DNA from 3 places in the Pantoea sp. At-9b genome. Region 1 is predicted to be linked to each of the others. Evidence: riboswitches for the same ligand, from Rfam matches in the RefSeq annotation. Region 1 holds a riboswitch; each other region holds the start of a gene.
The links. A riboswitch is a leader RNA that binds a small molecule or an ion and turns the genes downstream of it on or off. The one in region 1 is predicted to bind thiamine pyrophosphate.

Region 1 (5,322 bases):
CGTCCCGGCATCAGATCCTGGAACCACAGCATCCCAATCCCGGCGACAATACCGATGAATGCGGCGTTAAACAGTTGCAACACCATCAGCGCGGTACGTGACTGGAACAGCCCCAGCCCGAGATAGAACACTACCGCCGCGACCAGCGCCACCTGCACCAGCCGACGTTTGCCAAAGCGACGCGCATAATGTCCGGCCAGCAACATCAGCGGGATCTCCAGACCCGCCGCCGTGCCCATCAACAAGCCTGCCAGCTTTTCCGGCAAACCGAGGGTGGAACTGATATACAAAGGCATATCAATAAGATACATCACGTTACAGGTCCACATAATGACGGATGCAATAAACAGCAGGCGCACCTGGCTGTCTTTCCACGGACTGAGTTGCGTCAGTACCTGCTCCGGCGACACCACCACGCGCGGCACCGACGGCAGGGTGCGCCAGATCAGCAGCAGGCTTAACAAGAAGATTACCGCCGCCACGCAAAACAGCGTCACAAAGCCGTAGTTCAACGCCAGCGCGAACGATAAGGGTGGACCAATCACCCATGCCAGTGATAGCTGGGCGCGCATCACCGAACTGAACATCACCACTTCGCGCGCCGAACGATCGGCATATTCCCGCGCCAGGGCAAAAATCTGCGGTACCGCCACGCTGGCCAGCGCTGACAGCAGCACACCCAATGTAATCAAGGTCAGATAATGGCGGGAGAAGGCAAACAGCAGCGAGTTGCCCACCGCCATCAGGCAACAAAACATAATCAGCTTGCGCCGGTCACCCTGGCTGTCAGATCGCTTTGCCACCAGCAGGCTGATAACGATGCCGGCAATTGCATTGACGGTAAAAAACAGTCCGACCCAGAACGGTCGCACCTGCACCTCACGCGTCAGAAACAGGCTCAGCGTCGGAGCCTGTAAAGCACCGGCCACGCCAACCATAAAGGAGACGGCCATAAAAGCCAGATAAACCGGGTTGAGGAACGGCTTACGCGATAACAGCGATTTCATGCAGAAATCCCTTTGCGGATTTAATCGGGGGAAAAAAATGAGGGTAGAAGATTCCACAGCAAGACGAAAAAAGCCAGCAGAGAACACACTGCTGGCGGTGAAATTGCACCCTACTCAGAAAAGGTTCCACGTCGGCGGAACCGCTGGCAGAGCGCCATTCATGACTGAATGCCTCCCGCTCTTCCATTGCAGTCTACTATGCCTCTAATATGGGGCAGGAAAAACTGAGCGATTAAGAGAAGGAGTTCCCCTTTTATGTCCTCTTCACGGTTACAACAGCAATTTATCCGCCTGTGGCAAAGCTGCCAGGGTCAGGATCAGGAAACCACCCTGAGCGATCTGGCGGAATTGCTGCATTGCTCACGCCGTCATATGCGTAACCTGTTGAATGCCATGCAGGATGCAGGCTGGCTAATCTGGCAGGCCGAAGCCGGGCGTGGTAAACGCTCGACGCTGAGTTTTTGCTACACCGGCCTGGCCTTGCAGCAGCAACGTGCGGAAGATTTACTGGAACAGGATCGCATCGAACAACTGGTGCAACTGGTGGGCGACAAAAATCAGGTGCGACAAATGATTGCAGCCCACCTCGGCCGCAGCTTTCGTCAGGGTAAGCATATCCTGCGCGTCCTTTACTATCGCCCGCTCCCCAACCTGCTGCCTGGCTCCCCACTGCGCCGATCTGAAACCCATCTGGCGCGGCAAATCTTCAGTGGCCTGACCCGGGTAAATGAGGAAAAGGGGGAAATCGAACCCGATATCGCTCACCATTGGCAACAGACATCGCCGCTGCACTGGCGTTTCTTCCTGCGTCCGGCGATTCGCTTTCACCATGGGCGCGAGCTGGAGATGGAGGATGTCATCAGCTCACTGGAACGCCTGCGCAGCCAGCCGCTGTTTTCGCATCTCGCAAAACTGCACTCCCCTGCGCCCTGGACGCTGGATATCCAACTGACGCAACCCGATAACTGGCTGCCGTGGCTACTCGGTAGCGTCAGCGCGATGATCCTGCCGCGCGAATGGCAAACCCTGCGCGACTTCGCCCGACAACCGATTGGCACCGGCCCCTACAGCGTGGTGCGCAATCAGCAAAGTCAGCTCAAGATCGCCGCCTTTGATGACTACTTCGGCTACCGCGCGCTGATTGACGATGTCTCAATTTGGGTGCTGCCGGAAATCAGCGATGAACTGGTGTATGCCGGGGTAAAATTGCAGGGCGAAACCGCCGATGAAAAATCGGAAGAGAGTCGTCTCGAAGAGGGTTGCTATTTTCTGCTGTTTGACCAGCGTTCAGAACAGGGGCGTGATGCCCATTTCCGCCGTTGGGTCAGCTATCTGTTCAACCCCATCGCCCTGCTCAACAATGCCGGAGTGGGTTATCAACGCTACTGGTTCCCGGCGTATGGCCTGCTGCCGCGCTGGCACCATCGCCGCGATCTGACCGCCGTCAGTAAACCCGAGAACCTGAAACAACTGACCATCAGTTGGTACAGCCACCATGTCGAGCATGAGGGGATTGCCAATGCGCTGCGCCCGCTACTGGCCGCGCAGGGCGTCGAGCTGATCACTCGCGAACTGAGCTACGAAACCTGGTTTAATGGCGAGGGTGAGAGCGATATCTGGCTCGGAAGCGTCAACTTCACCCTGCCGCTGGATTACTCGTTGTTCGCCCAGTTGTATGAATTGCCGTTGATGCAGCAGTGCATCCCGATTGACTGGCAAAGCGCGGCTGAACGCTGGCGCGAAAAAACGCTGCCGCTGGCGGAATGGGGGAAACAGTTGGTGGACAGTGACTACCTGCATCCGCTGTTCCATCACTGGCTATTGCTGGAAGGACAGCGCAGTATGCGCGGCGTGCGCATGAATACGCTCGGCTGGTTTGACTTTAAATCCGCCTGGTTTGCTCCGCCGGAGTTGTGAACCTTTCGCCCCGACCCGGAAATGTCTAGAATGAGCCGTTCTCAACGGGGTGCCCTGCGTTACAGGGGCTGAGAGAGACCCGTCGAACCTGATCCGGTTAATACCGGCGTAGGGATTTGAGATGCCTCACTGCTCAGATCCTTTGCGACTCAACCTTATCTTCTCCTCAAGGAGCGCAAAGTGTTTAAAAAAGTTCTGCCCGTGCTGTTACTGGTCGCTGCCCCGGCACTGGCTGCCAAACCGGTCCTGACCGTCTACACCTACGATTCGTTCTCCGCCGATTGGGGCCCCGGCCCTGCCGTCCAAAAAGCCTTCGAAGCCCAATGCGGCTGCGAACTGAAATATGTCGCGCTGGAAGATGGCGTGTCACTGCTCAATCGCGTGCGGATGGAAGGCAAAAACAGCAAAGCGGATATCGTGCTGGGCCTCGATAACAACCTGGTACAGGCAGCAGAAAAAACCGGCCTGTTTGCCAAAAGCAAGGTGGATACCCGCGCACTCCAGTTACCGGACGGCTGGCACAATGACACCTTTATCCCGTTCGACTATGGTTACTTCGCCTTTGTCTATGACAAAAACAAACTGCAAAACCCACCGAAAAGCCTGAAAGAACTGGTCGAAAGCCCGGAAAAATGGCGGGTGATCTACGAAGATCCGCGCACCAGTACCCCAGGTCTCGGCCTGCTGCTGTGGATGCAAAAGGTCTATGGCGACCAGGCACCGGAAGCCTGGCAGAAACTGGCGCAGAAAACCGTCACCGTCACCAAAGGCTGGAGCGAAGCCTATGGCCTGTTCCTGAAAGGCGAAGGCGACCTGGTGCTGAGCTATACCACCTCTCCGGCCTATCACATCATCGAAGAGAAGAAAGAAAATTACGCGGCGGCCCCGTTCAGCGAAGGCCACTATATGCAGGTTGAAGTGGCGGCGCAGCTCGCCAGCAGCAAACAACCGCAGCTGGCGCAGCAATTTATGCAGTTTATGGTCAGCCCGGCCTTCCAGCAGACCATCCCGACCGGCAACTGGATGTATCCGGTGATTAAGAGCGATCTGCCTGCCGGTTATCAGACACTGCACATCCCGCAAACGGCGCTGCAATATAGCCCGGCGGACGTTGCCGAACATCGCGCCGCCTGGATTAGTGCATGGCAACGCGCCGTCAGCCGTTAATTCCCGGCTGGCTGCTACCCGGCAGTTTCACCGCGCTGCTGTTATGCGCGGTGGCGCTGCTGGCGTTTGGCGCGCTGCTGATGTCAGCCCCCATCGGCGACTGGCGCGCCCTGCTCAGCGATGACTATCTGCATCATGTGCTGGCGTTCTCCTTCTGGCAGGCCTTGTTGTCGGCGCTATTCTCGGTGATTCCCGCCATCCCGCTGGCACGCGCCCTGTACCGGCGGCGTTTTCCCGGTCGCAATCTGCTGTTGCGCCTGTGCGCCATGACGCTGGTGCTGCCGGTGCTGGTGGCGGTATTTGGCCTGCTGAGCGTCTATGGCCGCAGCGGCTGGCTGGCGCAGTTATGCAGCATGGTGGGCATCGATTATCACTTCTCACCCTATGGGCTTCAGGGCATTCTGCTGGCACACGTGTTCTTTAATCTGCCGCTGGCGACACGCATGCTGTTGCAGGCGCTGGAGAGCATTCCGGGCGAACAGCGTCAGTTGGCGGCACAGCTTGGTTTGCGCGGCTGGAACCTGTTCCATTTACTGGAATGGCCGTGGCTGCGGCGACAAATTTTGCCCACCGCCGCGCTGATTTTTATGTTGTGCTTTGCCAGTTTCGCCACCGTGCTGGCACTGGGTGGTGGCCCGCAGGCCACCACGCTGGAGCTGGCAATTTATCAGGCGCTGAGTTTTGACTACGATCCTGGCCGCGCAGCCCTGCTGGCGCTGCTTCAGTTAGGTTGTTGTCTACTGTTGGTGTTGTTGAGCCAGCGCTTCAGCAAAGCCATTCCGGCCGGGAGCCAGCAGATACGTGGCTGGCGTGATCCGCAGGATAGCTGGCGCGCGCGCCTCAGCGATAGCGTGTTGATCGCCGTAGCCTTGTTGCTGTTGATCCCGCCTTTACTGGCGGTCGTGACCGATGGCCTGCGCGGTGGTGTGGCCGGGGCGATACAACAACCGGCCCTGTGGCAGGCCACCTTCACCTCATTACGTATCGCCCTTGGGGCCGGCGTGTTGTGCGTCATGCTTACCCTGATGCTGCTGTGGAGCAGTCGTGAGCTACGCCTGCGTCATCACATCATCCCGGCACAGGCGATGGAGCTGAGCGGCATGTTGATTCTGGCAATGCCCGGGATCGTGCTGGCCAGCGGCTTTTTCCTGCTGTTCAACGCCACCGTTGGCCTGCCGCAGTCGGCAGATGGCCTGGTGATCTTCACTAACGCGCTGATCGCTATCCCTTA
Region 2 (5,322 bases), on a different replicon from region 1:
CACGCGCCGCGATCGGTGATCATCCCCAGCTCCATTTCAGCCTCGATACCGTGCCAAATGTGCAATTCAACGCTGAGCGCTTCAGCCAGCTGATTACCCGCCGAGCTGCCGAATGCAGCGGCATCATTCTGGTCTGCCGCGACGAGGTAAAAATTAATCGTGCGGTCAAGGCGGCAATTGATGATGGCGTGCCGGTCATTTGCCTGACCAGCGACCTACCCAACTCGCGACGTACTGCCTATGTCGGGATCGATCAGGTCGCTGCCGGAGCGACGGCGGGCTGGTTTATGGGCCGGATGCTGCCCGCGCAGCAGCCAGGTCACATTCTGCTGATCTGTAGCTCGACCTATCGAACCCAGGAGGAGCGCGAGATTGGTTTTCGCCGTGTGCTGCGCGAGGCATTTCCCTGGTTGACGATTCGCGACCGGGTCAATATCAACGACGAAGCGGAAACCGCCTATCTCAGCGTGAAAAAGTGGCTGGAACGGGGCAATCCGCTGGCTGGCATTTACAACACCGCAGGCGGTAACGAAGGAGTGGCGCGGGCGCTGACTGATTTTGGCGTTAAGGATCAGGTGATGTTTATCGGCCATGAACTGAGTGAATCGAGCCGCTTGCTGCTGGAAAACGGCACCATGGATTTGGTGCTCGGCCATGATATTCGGCGTGAGATCGATCTTTGCCTCGCCATGTTGCAGCAACCGGGCAGAGGCCAGTTGTTCAATGATATCAAAATCCCGTTGCTCATCTGGCATCGCTATTCCTATTTTGCCTGACGCTTCAGGGGCAAAACACCACCCATAAAATAATCACGCCGAACACGCACACCAGAATGGCTGAAATGATTGAATCAGCACACATAATTTATCTGCCGGATTTCAGGATGAAGAGAGGAGATTACACGCAAATCGTGGAGAAAAATGGATGAACCTGAAACAGGGAATTTTTAAAGGTTAGGCTTTGTTGCCGGGCTTACACTTGACGTAGCCTGGCTGCTGCAATACAAATAGACGCGTCGGGGGAGTCTCGCCTAAGAGACTGAGAGGCTAAAAGCGCACTGCGCGGCTTAGCGACCCTTTGAACCTGACCCAGTTGATACTGGCGTAGGAAGACTGACAGCCTGCCATTCTGGCTGTCTGACATCGGGACGTTTTTCCGTTGCGCGTGTCATTTCCCTCCTCCTGTATCCCGGGTCTCAGTGCGAAAACTGAGAGGCCGATGTGAATTTTCCCTTTTATGTTACGGAATACCCGCTATGAGCCGCTGGTCTGTCCTCGGTGGCGGTGTTGCGGGCCTGTGCGTGGCGACCTTACTCGCTGAACGCGGTGAACAGCTTGAAGTGATCAGCGATGAGTCGCGCCCGCCCGCTTCTTGGTTTGCCGGTGGCATGTTGGCACCCTGGTGTGAAGCAGAGAGCGCACCACGCGCTGTTATCGACCTGGGCCAGCAGGCTGCCGCCTGGTGGCAGCAGCGCGTCAGCAGCGTTGAACATCAGGGCACGCTGGTGGTGGCTCCGCCACGCGATAGCCAGGAACTGAGTCGTTTTGCACGCATGACCGAGCAACATCAATGGATTGACCCGGCAGAGGTGGAACCGGCCCTTGCCGGGCGCTTTGCCCGTGGTCTGTTTTTTGCGCGCGAAGCCCATCTCGATCCTCGCCTGGCGCTGGTGGAAATGCGTGAGAAATTGCAGCAGCGTGGGGTGGCTTTCCACCACGGGAAACCAACCGGGCAGGTGATTGACTGCCGGGGAATTCATGCCGCAGCGGCATTGCCACGCTTGCGGGCGGTGCGGGGTGAAATGCTGATTTTGCACAGCGATGACGTGCGCTTCTCGCGACCGATCCGCCTGCTGCATCCGCGCTTTCCCTGTTACCTGGTACCGCGTCGCGCGGGGCATTTTATGCTCGGTGCCACCATGGTTGAGAGCCACGATGCCAGCCCGATCAGCGCCCGCGCGATGATGGAGCTGCTTAGCGCGGCTTATGCCATCCACCCGGCGTTGGCCGAAGCGCGCATCGTTGAAAGTGCCAGCGGTTTGCGTCCGGCTTACCCGGCGAATCTGCCGGAAATCCACTATCAAAACGGTACGTTTTACCTCAACGGTATGTATCGCCACGGCTTCCTGCTGGCCCCGCTGCTGGCGGAGCAACTGATGCTGCGTTTAACCTCGGAACCCCTTCATGAATATTCAGCTTAATGGCCGCCCGGTGCTGACGGCGGCCCGTACCCTGAGTGAGTTGCTGCGCGAACAGCAAATTGACGCGGCCTGCGTGGCAACGGCCTTCAACGGCCATTTTGTACCCAAAACCCAGTACGACAGCCAGCAACTGGAAGAAGGCTGTCAACTGGAAGTGCTATCACCGATGCAGGGGGGTTAACGATGTTTTATGGCTTTGAACCGCAATCACGCTTCCTGCTGGGCACCGCAGGTTATCCCTCTCCGGCGATTTTACAGCAGGCGATTGCGGCGGCTGGCAGCGAAATCATTACCGTCAGCCTGCGACGTGAAGGGGCTGCGGGTATGGCTTTCCGCGAACTGCTGACGCAGCTCGACTTACGCGTGTTGCCGAATACCGCCGGATGCCACACGGTGCAGGAAGCCGTGACCACGGCGCAGATGGCCCGCGAATTGTTTAACACCCCGTGGATCAAGCTGGAGGTGATTGGCCATGCTGATACGTTGCAACCTGATCCTTTCGCGCTGGTGGAAGCGGCCCGCATCTTGTGTGCTGATGGTTTTCAGGTGTTCCCCTATACCACCGAGGATCTGATTGTCGGTGAAAAATTGCTTGAGGCGGGTTGTGAAGTCCTGATGCCGTGGGGCGCGCCGATTGGTTCCGGGCAGGGGCTGCGTAACATTGAAGGCCTGCGGGCCATGCGCGCCTGGTTCAGCGATGTTCCGCTGATTATCGATGCCGGTATCGGTGCGCCATCGCAGGCGGCGCAGGCGATGGAGCTGGGCTTTGATGCCATTCTGCTCAATACCGCAGTGGCAAAAGCGGGCGATCCAGTGCGGATGGCCGGGGCATTCCGCCAGGCAATCGAAGCCGGCAACGCCGCGTACCACGGGGGGCTGATGGAGCGGCGCGATATGGCTGCCGCCTCCACGCCGATCTTTGGTCTGGCGACCTTTGGCGGGGGACAGTAACGATGGATCGCTATCAACGTCAGATGATGTTGCCGGAAATCGGCGAGCAGGGCCAGCAGCGACTGAGCCAGGCGCGCGTGTTAGTGGTGGGGGCGGGTGGGCTGGGTTCCACGCTGCTACCGCTGTTGGTCGGGGCGGGCGTCGGTTATATCCGGCTGTACGACGACGATGACGTGGCACTGCATAATCTGCACCGACAAACCTTGTTTGATATGCAGGACGTGGCACAGCCGAAAGTCACCAGCGCACAACGCGCGTTGCTGCGGCGTAACCCGCTGGTGCGCGTGGAGCCGCTGCCGCTGCCGTTGACCGCCAGCAATGTGCAGCAGGCACTGCATAACATTGATCTGGTGATCGACGCAGCAGATAACTTCGCCGTGACGTATCAACTGTCAGACGCTTGCCATCCGCTCGGTATCCCGCTGATCAGCGCATCGGTGCTGGGGCGACAGGGTTATGTCGGCGGATTTTGCGCATCGGCCCCCAGCTACCGTGCGGTGTTCCCGCGTTTACCTGGCAGTGCTGCCAATTGCAACACCGCAGGGGTGATGGGACCGGCTGTCGCCGCGTTGGGCGCGTTGCAGGCGCAGATGGCACTCAGCGTGCTGTTGGGATTGGCACCGTCGCCGCTGGGTTGTCTGGTCAACTGCGACTTTGTGCACTGGCATTTTCGCCAGTTCCGTTTTGATGGTGCAGGAGAGCCGGATCAACCCGGCGTGCCCTTTATTGATGCCCGGTTACTCACCGCCGAGGATTGTATTGTCGAATTGCGTAGCCGTGAAGAAGCACCGGTCAGCGTGGCAGCCTGGGCGCAACGTATTTTGCCGCAGCAACTTGATGCGTGGCAGCCACCGGTTAACCAGCGCATTGTGCTGGTGTGCGCCAGCGGTATTCGTGCTGCCCAGGCTGCCACCGCGCTGGCGCAGCGTGGCTGTACCCGACTGGCCATCCTCGCGGCCAACCGACCATGAGCCAGGACATTACGCTACAGGATCTCAGCTTTGGCTGGGGAGGGCATCCGCTCTGTCAGCACCTCAATCTGCGCTTCCGCGGCGGTAAAACCACGGTGCTCCTCGGGCGCAGCGGCATTGGCAAAAGCACGTTGCTGCGCTTAGTAGCCGGTTTGCTCCAGCCGCAGCAGGGGGCTATTCGTGGCATTAGCGACAGCGTGGCGTGGATGGGACAGCAGGACTTGCTCTATCCGTGGCTGTCGGTGCAGGACAACGTGATGCTGGTGGCGCGCTTGAACGGAGAGAAGCCGGATCGCGCACGGGCCATGCATCTGCTGGAACAGGTCAAACTGGCCAGCGTGGCTCAGGCCACACCCGATACGCTTTCCGGCGGTATGCGGCAACGCGTGGCGCTGGCGCGCACCCTGTACGCCGGGCGTGATGTGGTGCTGATGGATGAACCCTTCGCCACCCTGGATGTGATGACCAAACTCAGCCTGCAAACCCTGACGGCAACCCTGCTACAGGGAAAAACCGTGCTGCTGGTGACGCATGATCCGCTGGAAGCCTGCCGCATGGCGGATGACATTTTGCTGCTGAGCGGTCAGCCGTTGTGCATCGAAACCTGGCCGGTACCGGGTGGCGCGGCACCGCGCAGACTCGATGATCCCGGCCTGTTGCAGGCGCAAGGCCAACTGTTTACCCGATTGAATCAAGATGAAGAAAAATCTGTTTAGCGCCGTCTATTTACTCGCGGTGTTGTTAAGTGCCTGGCTGCTGGCGCGCCACAGTGGCGTACCGAACTTCCTGCTGCCCGCACCGCAGGCGGTGCTGGCGGCGCTATGGCTGCATCGCGCACTGTTATGGCATCACCTGTTGTTCACGCTGGCGGAAATTGTACTGGCGTTGCTGCTGGGGGTGGGTGCCGGCATCGTTCTTGCGGTGTTGATGGCGGGCAGCCCGACGGTGCGGCGCTTGCTGTTTCCACTGGTCACCGCCAGCCAGGCGATCCCGGTGTTTGCGCTGGCCCCGCTGCTGGTGCTGTGGCTGGGATTTGGCATCGCATCAAAAGTGGTGGTGGCGGCATTGATCCTGTTCTTCCCGCTGTGCCTCTCGTTGTTTGATGGCCTGTGCCGCACGCCCCCCGGTTGGATCGAGCTGGCGCAAACGCTCAACGCTTCCCGTTTGCGCCTGTTCTGGCAGGTACGCTGGCCCGCCGCG
Region 3 (5,322 bases), 2.1 Mb from region 1:
CGTTATGAAAACCGCGCCATCAAACATCGCACGTATCAGATTGCCACTGACGGCACGCAGAAGCTGCCGCAGCGCATGCTGGATAGCGTGCGCTGGCATCTGCGCAATGGCTCTGACTGTGACTTTTTACTGTTGGGGGTCGCAGGCTGGATGCGCTATGTCAGCGGTGTCGATGAACATGGTCAGCCAATTGAGATTCGTGACCCGCTGAAAGAGGAACTGGCGCGGATTGTCGCGACCAGTGATGAGGGTGCTGCGCGTGTCCGTGCCTTGCTGGGGCTGAAAGCGGTGTTCGGCGAAGATTTACTGCAACACGCGGGCTTCGTGACGCGTGTGACGCAGCTTTATCAGCAACTGTGTGCCGAGGGGGCGCGTGCCACGGTGCATGCCCTCACGCGACAGGGTTAACGCCTGCAACAAACTGGTAGCGCAGATGCAGCGTGCTGATTAGACTGAATCTTTCCCATAAGGGCTGGTGTGTACCAGCCATAAATACGGATATTGCTGCATGTCAATTGCCTATACCATCACCACCAGCGAACCGGTGAACCAGCAGATTTATCGCTATCTGCGCCGGGACATCGTCACCTGTGCCATTCATCCTGGCTCGCTGCTGTCGGAAAAAGAGGTTTCTGCGCGCTTTAACGTCTCACGTCAGCCGGTGCGCGAAGCCTTTATTAAGCTGGCAGAAGCTGGCCTGGTGCAGGTATTGCCGCAGCGTGGCACCTTTGTACGCAAGATTTCCGCTCAACGCGTCGCCGATGGCCGTTTTATCCGCGAAGCGGTGGAAATCGCCGTGGTACGCAGAGCCGCGCAGGAGATTGCCCCCGTCGCCCTGATGGCGCTGGAACATAACCTCCAGTTGCAACGTTTAGCGGCCGAACGTCACGACAGCCAGGCTTTTCTCGCCCTCGACGATGAGTTCCACCGCCTGATTGCGGAAAGTATTAACTGTCTGCTGGCCTGGGAAACGGTGGAAAACATCAAGGCGACCATGGACCGCGTGCGCTTTCTGACGCTGAGCGAAGTTTCTCCGCCGGAGAACTTGATTCAACAGCATGAAGAGATTTATGCGGCACTGAAGGCGCATGACGTCGAGGCCGCAGAATCCGCCATGCGTCGCCATTTGCAGGAGATGATAATGACCATTACGCCGATTGCGGAACGCAATAGCGAGTGGTTTGAGGCACCTTAAACCACATGATGTGCCGTAGCGGTGCGATTTATCGCGCGGTTTTAAAGGGCGCGCGATAAATCGCGCCGCTACGACGCGAAATGACCAGTAACCCAGGTTTAATTATGCGATGGTGACATCCTTGGACAGATAGACATCCTGCACCGCGTTAATCAGTTCTACGCCCTCTTTCAGCGACTTCTTGAATGCTTTACGCCCCAGAATCAGCCCCATGCCACCGGCGCGTTTGTTAATCACCGCCGTGCGCACAGACTCGGCCACATCGGTTGCCCCTGCGGCAGCACCACCGGAGTTAATTAACCCGGCACGACCCATATAACAGTTCGCCAGTTGGTAGCGAACCAGGTCGATGGGGTTTTCCGTGGTCAACTTGCTGTAAACGCGCTCATCGGTGTGGCCGAAATTCACTGCGGTATAACCGCCATTATTTTCTGCCATTTTCTGCTTCACGATATCTGCGCCAATGGTGGCTGCCAGATGGTTGGCCTGGCCGGTTAAATCGGCACTGGCATGGTAATCCACGCCATCTTTCTTGAAACCGTTATTGCGCAGGTAAGCCCATAACACGGTCACCATGCCGAGTTCATGCGCACGTTCGAATGCCGCAGAGATCTCTTCAATCTGACGACGTGATTGCTCAGAGCCAAAGTAGATGGTGGCCCCGACCGCGATGGCACCCATATTGAACGCCTGCTCGACGCTGGCGTACAACGTCTGATCGTATTGTGTCGGGTAGCTTAGCGTCTCATTGTGGTTCAGCTTCACCATAAACGGAATTCGGTGCGCATAACGACGCGCGACCGAAGCCAGCACGCCATAGGTGGACGCCACGCAATTGCAGCCGGCTTCAATTGCCAGCTCAACAATATTTTTCGGGTCGAAGTAGTGAGGATTGGCAGCAAACGACGCTCCTGCGGAGTGTTCAACCCCCTGGTCCACCGGCAGGATCGACAGATAGCCAGTGCCCGCCAGACGGCCAGTGTTGTACAGCGTTTGCATATTACGTAATACAACAGGAGAACGATTGTTATCGGTCATGACGCGATCAACATAATCCGCGCCCGGCAAATAAAGGCTTTCCGCTGGAATGGTCATGCAGCGATGTTGAAGAAGGCTATCCGCTTCTTTGCCCAATAACTGAACGATGTCCGTCATACTAGCTCCTGATAAATGGCTGGATTGGAACCGGCACCTGCCGATTCGCCCCCAACAGCCTGGACCGGGATACGCCAGACTGGCAAATTGCTGACTCCATTTTTCAGACAGATGCGCAGGCAAAAAATGGCAATTGGGCGTTACGCCCTACCACCAACGATGAAAATGGTGCACCGGCCCAATACCTTTTCCTACCTCCAGAGCATCCGCATGCAGTAGCGCTTGCTGCAACCACGCCTTGGCCTCGGACACTGTCGCCGCCCAGTCATCATGCCGCGGACGCAAGGCCGCCAGCGCAGCTGACAGCGAACAACCGGTGCCGTGCGTGTGGCGAGTGTTGACACGCGGCGCGGTAAAACGCTGGCGTCCGTTGCGGGTGATGAGCCAGTCCGGACTCTCAGCATCACTCAGATGTCCTCCCTTCATCAGTACCGCTTCACAGCCGAGATCGAGCAATGCATCGCCCTGCATCAGCATCGTCTTCTCATCCTGCGCCACGCTGCGGCCAAGCAATGCCGCGGCTTCCGGTAAATTCGGGGTGATCAGCGAGACCTGCGGTAGCAACAACTCACGCAGGCTGGCGATGGCATCGGGTGACAACAACGCGTCACCGCTTTTGGCAATCATAACGGTGTCGAGGACCACAAACGGCAGGCTGGCACGCTTCAGCTTGTCAGCGACAATCTCCACCACCGCCGTTTCCGCCAGCATACCGATTTTCGCACTGTCGATGCGCACATCATCAAGCACCGAATCCAACTGCGCGCCGACAAAAGCCGGGTCGATACGATATACCGCCTGCACACCACAGGTGTTCTGCGCCACCAGCGCGGTGATCACGCTGGTGCCATAAGCGCCTAATGCCGAGAACGCTTTGAGATCAGCCTGAATGCCTGCACCACCACTGGGATCGGTGCCGGCAATGGTCAGGGCGTTGATCTGTTTCATGGTGCCACCTCCAGCGTCCACAACTGATCAAGAAAAGCGGCCACAAAGCTGCCTGGTCCCTGCGCCTGATGAGCCGCCCTTTCACCGGCCAGCGACATCACGCGGCAGGCGGCCGCCACATGCTGCAAACGATCGCCCGGCAGACTGGCGAACGCCGCCACCACCGCCGACAGTGCACAGCCCGTTCCCACGACACGTGTCATTAATGCGCTACCGCCAGGAATGGCAAAGGTATGCTGACCATCAGTGACGTAATCCACCTCCCCGGTAACCGCCACGATGCAGTGGTAATCGCTTGCCAACTGTTGCGCGGCACTCAGTGCGGCATCAGCCTGATGCAAACTGTCAACGCCGCGTCCACCCGCCGCCTGGTTTGCCAGAGCAAGAATCTCCGATGCATTGCCACGAATAGCCGCCGGTTGCTGGTTTAACAGCTGCTGGCAAAATTCGGTGCGCAAGGTTAACGCACCGACAGCAACCGGATCGAGCGTCCAGGGTGTAGCGGCACGATTTGCCGCCTCAACCGCGGCCAGCATAGCGATGCTGCGCTCGCGTGTCAGAGTACCAACATTGATGAGCAAAGCATCAGCAACAGCGCTGAACTGCGCGGCCTCCTCGACGTCGATCACCATGGCGGGTGAAGCACGTAACGCCAGCAGCACATTGGCGGTAAACGTCTGCACCACGTCATTGGTCATGCAGTGCACTAAGGGCGCATGCTGATGGAGTAATTGAAGTGACTGCGCGAGCTGCGCGGAGGAAAGAAGGTTAGGGTGTTTCATAAGGCTCCCAACCGGCGATCAAGAAGGCGAATGCGGTCAGGCATCTGACTTCCCTACGCTGGCATTAATCCAGATCAGGTTCGAAGGGTATTTCTCAGCCGTAAACGGCACCCCTAGTCATTGAGTAAAGCAACACTCTCTTTACTTTTATCAAGAATAAGGGAAATGCGACTGGCAAAGCAAGCTTACCTGACCGGATTCATTTTCTCGCAGCACAGAAAGGCGCAAATAACTGCTGGGTAATTGTATTAAGTTAAAACCACCGGGCCAACCATAACCCGTTCTCTGCAAATGATGATTAAGTTTTCTCAAGGTTACAATTAACAGAGATCCGTTATCCTAAAATTCTTACTCACCCGAAACACTGATGCTCTTCCGGTACGCCGGACTTCGACCAGTCCAATGTAGATAAGCGGCCTCAGATGGATGTTAGCCCAACTTGCAGAATACCCCAGTGCGCTACCAATTTGTTTCTGTGTAAAGAAAAAACACCCTTCTTGTTTTTTGTCAGCACAGACCTCTCGTACTGCGCCAGTCAAATAAATTAATATTCTCAGGCTTCCGGAAGATATCGTCCTGTACTTCCCATTCTCAACATTAGTCACTATCATCTTTTGCACCATAGCGTCGCTATAAAACAACAATCAATCCCTTATATAAAAACCATTGCAACCACCACACCAAACCCATACAAAACAATAAATTAAAAAAACTCACCACATCAAAGATCCAACGCCACCCATATAGCATTGAAGAAAGCCAGGATGCAGCAATCATTAAATGTGACAAGATAGAATATCAAAGCAATTAAATCAGAACCCCAGCCATTTCTGAACAAAAGGCCAGGAAACACCCGTAGCCAAAATAGAAAAAATATGTAAAGCCAACCTTGATATCTCTCCTCCCTTAACCGGGGCGGAAGAAAACTCTGCCTGATGCTTAATTCTTCTGATTCTCTCTATTTCATCAGAGATCGCTGCCGAGGAGTTCTCCAATTTAAATAGCTGCTTTCTGAGCTCTTCGCGAGAACTGTGTTTGTTAACCCGTAACCTTTCCAGCGAAATCAACACATTGATAACTTTATTCATTTTTAATATTTCATCATTTCAACTTCGATATGATTACAAAATTAAAAGCGCTACCGTCTTTTTATTGCTCCTTTCGCTTGTCACATCTCATTTTCTTAATATGACAACCTGAGTAATTAACAGCATGATGAATTTGCATGTTTTCAGGAAATGA

Region 2: linked by a shared signal. The riboswitch ahead of PAT9B_RS21220 (FAD-dependent oxidoreductase) and the one ahead of thiB (thiamine ABC transporter substrate binding subunit) in region 1 are both predicted to bind thiamine pyrophosphate.
Region 3: linked by a shared signal. The riboswitch ahead of thiM (hydroxyethylthiazole kinase) and the one ahead of thiB (thiamine ABC transporter substrate binding subunit) in region 1 are both predicted to bind thiamine pyrophosphate.

The regions. Positions count from the first base shown of each region.
Region 1 is NC_014837.1:750,377-755,698, reverse strand. Features, by position in the region: gene PAT9B_RS03315 (MFS transporter) at 1-1,007, opposite strand, end outside; gene sgrR (HTH-type transcriptional regulator SgrR) at 1,263-2,924, shown strand; TPP riboswitch at 2,960-3,057, shown strand; gene thiB (thiamine ABC transporter substrate binding subunit) at 3,105-4,091, shown strand; gene thiP (thiamine/thiamine pyrophosphate ABC transporter permease ThiP) at 4,067-5,322, shown strand, end outside.
Region 2 is NC_014838.1:208,977-214,298, forward strand. Features, by position in the region: gene PAT9B_RS21215 (LacI family DNA-binding transcriptional regulator) at 1-776, shown strand, start outside; TPP riboswitch at 1,008-1,127, shown strand; gene PAT9B_RS21220 (FAD-dependent oxidoreductase) at 1,256-2,200, shown strand; gene thiS (sulfur carrier protein ThiS) at 2,184-2,381, shown strand; gene PAT9B_RS21230 (thiazole synthase) at 2,384-3,151, shown strand; gene PAT9B_RS21235 (HesA/MoeB/ThiF family protein) at 3,154-4,122, shown strand; gene PAT9B_RS21240 (ABC transporter ATP-binding protein) at 4,119-4,838, shown strand; gene PAT9B_RS21245 (ABC transporter permease) at 4,819-5,322, shown strand, end outside.
Region 3 is NC_014837.1:2,867,957-2,873,278, forward strand. Features, by position in the region: gene PAT9B_RS13185 (mannitol dehydrogenase family protein) at 1-408, shown strand, start outside; gene PAT9B_RS13190 (GntR family transcriptional regulator) at 509-1,195, shown strand; gene fbaB (class I fructose-bisphosphate aldolase) at 1,298-2,350, opposite strand; gene thiD (bifunctional hydroxymethylpyrimidine kinase/phosphomethylpyrimidine kinase) at 2,498-3,298, opposite strand; gene thiM (hydroxyethylthiazole kinase) at 3,295-4,080, opposite strand; TPP riboswitch at 4,114-4,205, opposite strand; gene PAT9B_RS13215 (hypothetical protein) at 4,893-5,168, opposite strand.